Regions from separate parts of the Telmatobacter bradus genome, predicted to be linked through region 2. Evidence: riboswitches for the same ligand, from Rfam matches in the RefSeq annotation. Region 2 holds a riboswitch; each other region holds the start of a gene.

Region 1 (2,259 bases), 1.4 Mb from region 2:
GATGTTTTCCCGCGTCTCATGGATATTGTTTCCGGTGGAAAGGTCCATGATGGTGTCGGCTCCCCAATAGATGGCCCACACCATTTTGTCCACTTCTTCCGCCAGCGAGGACGAGACGGCAGAGTTACCCAGATTGCCGTTAATTTTCACCCGGAAGTTACGCCCGATAATCGCCGGCTCAAGCTCGGGATGATTGATGTTGGCGGGAAGAATGGCGCGTCCCGCAGCAATCTCTTCGCGCACAAACTCGGGAGTAATTTCTTGGGGAAAACGCGCTGAAAAACTTTGTCCGGGATGCGAACGCAACAGCGATGCATAGGCGGGATCCTCGCGTAGTTCCTGCAGGCGCATGGATTCGCGCAACGCCACAAACTCCATTTCCGTAGTTATTTTTCCCTGCCGCGCATAGTGCATTTGCGTCACGTTGCCGCCACTGCGCGCACGCCGCACAATGTGCTGCGAAAAAGAAGATTGACTGCGGGTTTCTATCTTTGTATCGCCACGTTCTTCAATCCATGCCTGCCGCAACGGTGGCAAACCCTGGCGAATATCTACTTGGCTGTTGGGGTCAGTGTATGGCCCAGAGCAATCGTAGACAGGCAAGGGAGGATTCCGTTCCAATCCATGCCGGGTTTGCGTTGGAGCTTGCTCTATCTCGCGATAAGGAACACGCAAGTCTGCACGGCTTCCCGTCAGATAGCGTTTTTGCGAAGCGGGATAGAGCGTGGGAAGAAGAAGCGCGTCCAGTTCAGCCGTTTTTGATTGCATAGAGCCTCTTGTCCTGAAAGGAATTGAAGAACAAGAGGGCAGAATCGCTATAACTTGAAAGGAACGCTCTTTGAAATCTCCCCACGCCGGCATGATCCGGATCGGGTTCAAAGGGTATTTTCTCAGCTCACTTGCGATGAGCACCCCTGTTTCTCAGGGCTATTAAAACACAGCTCAGCGCTGCGCACAATCTTTTTGCAAATGCAGAAAAACTTTGACAGCGCGAGCAAGGGCTGCTTAAATAAGCAACAAGAAACAGGGGTGCTCCATGCGTGGGGCTGAGATTATACCCTCGACCAGATCCGGATAATGCCGGCGTTGGAAGCTTTCAATCCTTCTGCGTGATTCATTGCATGAGCCTCCTGTTTCTGTCTGCTTACAGGAGAAGTGTGTGCAAGTGCTCTGCAACCAGATACACCAGCAGGACTTCCCTCCAACCCGTCACGTTTTCGTTTGCTTTGTAAAAGCACGCATGTGCACACTGCTGTTTTTGCAAGCTGGAAGCGCTGCGCAGCTTCCTAGCAGTAGAGGATAAGAAGCTTGATTACCCTGAACGGAAACAGCATGGATGATGCGGATCATCTGAGTCTGGCGGAACTTGTCGTGCGCGAACACTTTCCACTTAATCGCATTGCCGTTGCATGCAATGGAGAGATTGTGCCGCGCACAGAATACAGTGGCAAACAACTCGCGGATGGCGATGTGGTGGATGTGGTTTGGATGGTATCTGGAGGGTAGCTTCAGATTTTCAGCATGACTTGCGAATAACTTCATCATGCATTCCTACGCTGATCCACACAGGAACAGGAGACAGATTTGTTTATGCAATCGGAAGAGCGCTTGATTCTGGGAGGGCGCGCATTTACCTCCCGCTTTATTCTGGGCTCGGGAAAATACAGCCTTGATTTAGTGCGCGCAGCCGTGGAACATGCTGGAGCGCAGATGGTCACACTGGCCGTACGACGCGCCAACACCAACGACAGGGAAAACATTCTGGCGCATATTCCCGAAGGCATTACATTGCTGCCCAACACGTCGGGCGCAAGAAAGGCCGAAGAAGCCGTGCGGATCGCACGTTTGGCCAGAGAACTGGGCTGCGGAGACTTTGTCAAAGTCGAAGTTATCCGCGACACAAAGTATCTTTTGCCGGATAACTCCGAGACGGTCAAGGCAACGGAGATTCTGGCCCGCGAAGGCTTTGTCGTGCTGCCCTACATGTACCCGGACCTGAATACCGCGCGCGATCTGGCGCAGGCTGGAGCCGCAGCCATCATGCCACTGGGCGCGCCGATTGGTTCCAACAAGGGTCTGCGCACCAAGGACTTCATTCAAATTTTGCTGGATGAAATCGAACTTCCAATCATCGTTGATGCCGGCATCGGCAAACCATCGCAAGCCTGCGAGGCGATGGAAATGGGCGTGGCGGCCATCATGGCCAACACCGCCATTGCCACGGCACGCGATGTTCCCGCCATGGCAAGCGCCTTTAAA
Region 2 (2,259 bases):
GGCCAACGACGAGTACCAGTCGATCCTCTCCGAAATTTCGAACATTGGCAAAACCACCACCTACAACCAGCAGTCAGTCTTTGGCACCACGCTCGACGCTTATGTGGGCGACTCCACACTGGCTGGTTCAATGATTGACTCGTTGCACTTCAGCCCACTCACCCTCAGTCACCTGGGCGATTCCGGCGGATCCGTCAGCATGATTCCGGCCACCGACACCACCTCCGCCAAGCTGAGCTATACGCCCGGCTCATCGGTTGACTTGAGCCATACCGATATGAGTACCACGCCCAATGCCCAGTCCACGCTGTATCTGCTGAACAGCGCCATTGCCTCGGTTTCAGCGCAGGATGGCTACCTGGGCACGCAGATCAACACCATGACCGCAGTCAGCTCCATCCTGAACACCCAGTCGGAGAACACACTGGCGGCGCTTAACGCCATTGAGGGCGTGGACTACGCCAAGGCGACCTCGGATCTGGCCAGCGAACAGATCATGATGCAAGGCGCAATCGCCTCACTGGCTCAATCCAACCAGATGTATCAGGATGTTCTGAAGCTGATTCAATAGTTGAATTCATTCCCCACTGACCCGCTTGAGAGTTTTGCCCACCTGCGCTTCCACATCACGAACCTTGCCGCGCAGCCTTCCGGTGGCTCCCTTGCGGTCGTCAATGGTAATGGTGGTCAGCACACGATCGGAAAGCTCCCGCATGCGGCGGTGGCACTGCATGATCGTTTCCATTACAGCGGCTTCTTCGCCTTCCACGATGGTCTGCATGGGGCCCAGCTGGTAATCCAGCCCCGAGGCATCAACAATCTTCAGCGACTCGGCCACCAGATGGCTGACGCTTTCACCCTTGGTCATGGGAACAGCGGAAAAACTGGCAAGCATGACGACTCCTTGGGCGCAAAAACGCTGCGCGCGAAAAATGAACAGGAGTGTCAGGAGAAGTGTCGAAGCGGAAGGAAAAACTTCCCACGCCGGCATGATCCGGATCGGGTGTGAGGGTATCTTCTCAGCCTCATCCTGCAAGGCACCCCTGTTTCTGGCTTTATTGTAGCTCTTCGGCAAAAAGAAAGCGGGCACACCACTCACGTGGTGTGCCCGCTTCTTCATTCAGCAAGAACAAGGATTACCTGGACGGTCCGTCCCGGCAAGTTCCCTAAGCAGCTTCTTCGCCGCCCTTGCCTTCGTCCTTCTTGGCCGCTTCCATAGCTTCTTCAAGCTCTTTGCGCTTCTTGGCCTTGAGGTCGGCGCTCTTGGCGCGCTTGGCACCAAGTTCCTTTTCGGCTCCGAGGAGCTCGAGGAAGGCCTTTTCCGCGCCGTCGCCCTTCTGGAAGCCGGTGCGAACGATGCGCAGGTAGCCGCCCTGACGATCGCCGTAGCGAGGAGCCACGGTGTCGAAGAGGCGGGTGACGGCCGTGTCGGTCTGGAGGAAAGCCAGAGCCTGACGGCGGGAGTGCAGATCAGCCTTCTTGCCAAGGGTGATCATCTTTTCGACGAGCGGGCGAACTGCCTTGGCCTTGGCCACGGTGGTCTCAACGCGATCTTCGACGATGATGGACGTGACCAGGTTGCGCAGCAGGGCGCGACGATGGCTGGTGTTACGTCCGAGTTTGAAACCTGCATTGCGATGGCGCATGAAAATCTCTCCGAATTCAGCTTCTAGCTTCTAGCCTCTAGCTTCTAGCTTTTCTCGCCTGAGGCAGTTCCGGGGCTACCCGGAACTGCCTCAAGCTGGAAGCTAGCAGCTAACAGCTAGCAGCTGTACTTAAAAGTTCTCGGTCTCGGTGGGCAACTGCAGGTCCACCGAATCCAGCGGCTCGTCTTCGTCTTCGAAGTGGCCGTAGCTGGCCGCCAGCGCCGTCGCCGGAGGTACGCTCGTCGGCCCCGGAACCGCATTGCCCTGCTCGTCGATCTTCATTCCCAGCGACAGACCCATCTGGGCCAGGATTTCCTTGATCTCGTTCAGGCTCTTGCGACCGAAGTTCTTGGTCTTGAGCATCTCCGCTTCAGTCTTCTGCACCAGCTCGCCGATGGTCTGGATATTGGCGTTCTTCAGGCAGTTGTAGCTGCGAACGCTGAGTTCCAGTTCTTCGACCGAGCGGTTGAGGTTGTCGTTGCGCAACAGCACGCGGCCTTCTTCGCCACGGCTCTCGGCTTCGATTTCCTCTTCGAAGTTGATGAAGATGTTCATGTGGTCCTTGAGCAGCTTGGCTGCCAGGCCCACGGCATCGGCGGGAAGTACGGCACCA
Region 3 (2,259 bases), 1.1 Mb from region 2:
CCTTCAAAGCTGACAAAGAAGAACGACGGCCGATCGTTCTGCCAGAAACCGGGAACATGCAACGGTCCACCCAACGTGCCGCCAAAGTCGTTCATGATGACCTTCGGCTTCGAAAGCGCGAAGGGATCATTGGCGTTCAGCACGGTATTTTCGTGATTCTCAAAGACCCCACCATGCAGGCCGTTGGTGCCTGCCTTGCTGACGGTGGTGATGTCGGCCACGCCGCTGAATTCTGCGTTGTTGTTCGATTCCGAGACGCGGATCTCTTCAATCGAATTGAAGCTCGGAAACATTTCGTTGACCGGACCGGAAAACTCCACGCCCACGCTGGAGATGCCGTCGATGGTCACACTGAGCAGTGCGGCAGTAGTGCCCATCACGGCCAGTTCGCCGCTGTCGTCAGTCTGCACACCGGCCTCGGTGGTCAGCGTGGAAATTGGGCTGGTGGATCCGGCAGAACGCGAGTAAATGGCGATGGGCAGGCTCACCAGCTCTTCGCCCACCTTGGTCTCGGCCAGATTCGAGACGTCAGTGTTGATCACCGGAATGGCCTCATCAGCCACAATCACCGTCTGCGTCTCAGCGCCCGGCTTCAACGCCACATCGGCGCGGCGGCTTTCACGGGCATTCAGCGCAAAGGTCGGCAGCGTAACGCTCTCAAAGCCCTGCTCGGAAATGAGCAGCGCGTACTGGCCCACTTCCATGTTCTTGAAAGAGTAGTTACCCGCGGCATCGGTGGTCATGTGGCGCTGAACGGTAGTGCCCACGTCCGTCAGTGTCACCAAAGCTCCGGGAACAAGCGCTCCCGTGGTGTCGCGCACCGTACCCTGAATCGTGCCAAAGGTGGATTGCGCCTGCGCCATGCAGCCCGCAAAAATCAGCAACAACAACAGAAAAAGCACACACGTGCGACAACAACGGACAGGGAGGGACAGCAAATGCATCAATAGATGGCCTTTCAGAAGGGAATGAAGAATCGACCCGTTTTTTACAATTTTTTAATCGGGGGTTCATTCAATACTTTATCGTTCCTTTGCCTGAACGGGACGGCTTTTTTAAAAAAAAACGGCCATGCGAAAAAACACAACCAAACCCGCGCCCCAAGCGGCGATTCCCCGGTTTTCACAAGAGACGAAATGCAACATATTTGGTGCAGTTATTTTCCACCCGTTTGCATCCACTTTCGGGAAGTGTTTCAATGAGCTTATTGAAACAGGGGTGCTCCACTGTGGTGGGGCTGAGAAAACACCCTAGAACCCGATCCGGATAATGCCGGCGTGGGAAGCTTTCAGGGCTTTGTGGCTCTATATGCCGCTTGGCCTCCTCTTCTTCCTCCTTTCCGTGTTCCCCTGCTTCGATCCGTTTTTGTCGAAGGGGGTCCCCATGTCTTCCAGAACTCATACCCTGCGTTTGTCCGCGGTTCTTGCCACCACATTGCAGCTTGCGCTCTTTTCCGCAGGCGCGCAGACGGCAGCCCCGCCGCAAAATGCACCCGGTGCCACGCAAACCAAACTGCCCGGCGTAACCACCACCGTCGTCGTGCATGGCGAAAGCAAGGACGATTACCTGCCGGAGACGCTCACCGTGGGCACACTCGACGGCATGGAGATGAAGAACGCTCCGCTATCGGTCACGGCCGTCACCCGCGAACTGCTCACCGACCAGGGCGCACGCGTGCTCAGCGACGTCATCAAAAACGATGCTTCGGTGGGCGAAGACTACGCCCCGGTGGGCTACTACGGCAACTTCCAGATGCGTGGCTTTCCTCTCGACCTGGCCACCGGGCTGCAAATCAACGGTCTGACCATCGCCGGTGAGCAGGACGTTCCGCTCGAAAACAAGCAGAGCGTCGAATTCCTGAAGGGACTAGCTGGCGTGGAGAGCGGCGTGGCCTCGGCCGGTGGACTGATCAACTACGTCACCAAACGCCCCACAACCATTGAAGCCGTGGATCTAGCCACCGATCAGCGCGGTTCCAGCTACGGCGCCGCCGATCTTGGCCACCTCTTTGGCGCGCGCAAGCAAGTGGGCGCACGGCTCAATCTGGCCGGAGAACGCATCCAGAGCTACGTCAATGGTGCCGACGGCTGGCGCGCTGTGGGCACGGGCGCGGCGGACTGGAAGATTGACTCCCACTCCACACTGACCGCCGACTTTGAGTACCAGCACAAGAACGAACGCTCGGTCAGCGGCTATGAACTACTGAACGGAACCGCACTGCCCGACATTACGCAGATTTATCCCTCGACGATGCTCGGC

Evidence for each region. A riboswitch is a leader RNA that binds a small molecule or an ion and turns the genes downstream of it on or off. The one in region 2 is predicted to bind thiamine pyrophosphate.
Region 1: linked by a shared signal. The riboswitch ahead of thiS (sulfur carrier protein ThiS) and the one ahead of ACOBR2_RS18480 (MTH1187 family thiamine-binding protein) in region 2 are both predicted to bind thiamine pyrophosphate.
Region 3: linked by a shared signal. The riboswitch ahead of ACOBR2_RS02465 (TonB-dependent siderophore receptor) and the one ahead of ACOBR2_RS18480 (MTH1187 family thiamine-binding protein) in region 2 are both predicted to bind thiamine pyrophosphate.

The regions. Positions count from the first base shown of each region.
Region 1 is NZ_CP184532.1:854,798-857,056, reverse strand. Features, by position in the region: gene thiC (phosphomethylpyrimidine synthase ThiC) at 1-768, opposite strand, end outside; TPP riboswitch at 829-926, opposite strand; TPP riboswitch at 1,016-1,109, shown strand; gene thiS (sulfur carrier protein ThiS) at 1,309-1,506, shown strand; gene ACOBR2_RS03635 (thiazole synthase) at 1,591-2,259, shown strand, end outside.
Region 2 is NZ_CP184532.1:4,471,569-4,473,827, forward strand. Features, by position in the region: gene ACOBR2_RS18475 (flagellin) at 1-571, shown strand, start outside; gene ACOBR2_RS18480 (MTH1187 family thiamine-binding protein) at 578-895, opposite strand; TPP riboswitch at 960-1,055, opposite strand; partial or broken gene rplQ (50S ribosomal protein L17) at 1,299-1,646, opposite strand; gene ACOBR2_RS18490 (DNA-directed RNA polymerase subunit alpha) at 1,776-2,259, opposite strand, start outside.
Region 3 is NZ_CP184532.1:558,912-561,170, reverse strand. Features, by position in the region: gene ACOBR2_RS02470 (TonB-dependent receptor domain-containing protein) at 1-884, opposite strand, end outside; TPP riboswitch at 1,205-1,302, shown strand; gene ACOBR2_RS02465 (TonB-dependent siderophore receptor) at 1,384-2,259, shown strand, end outside.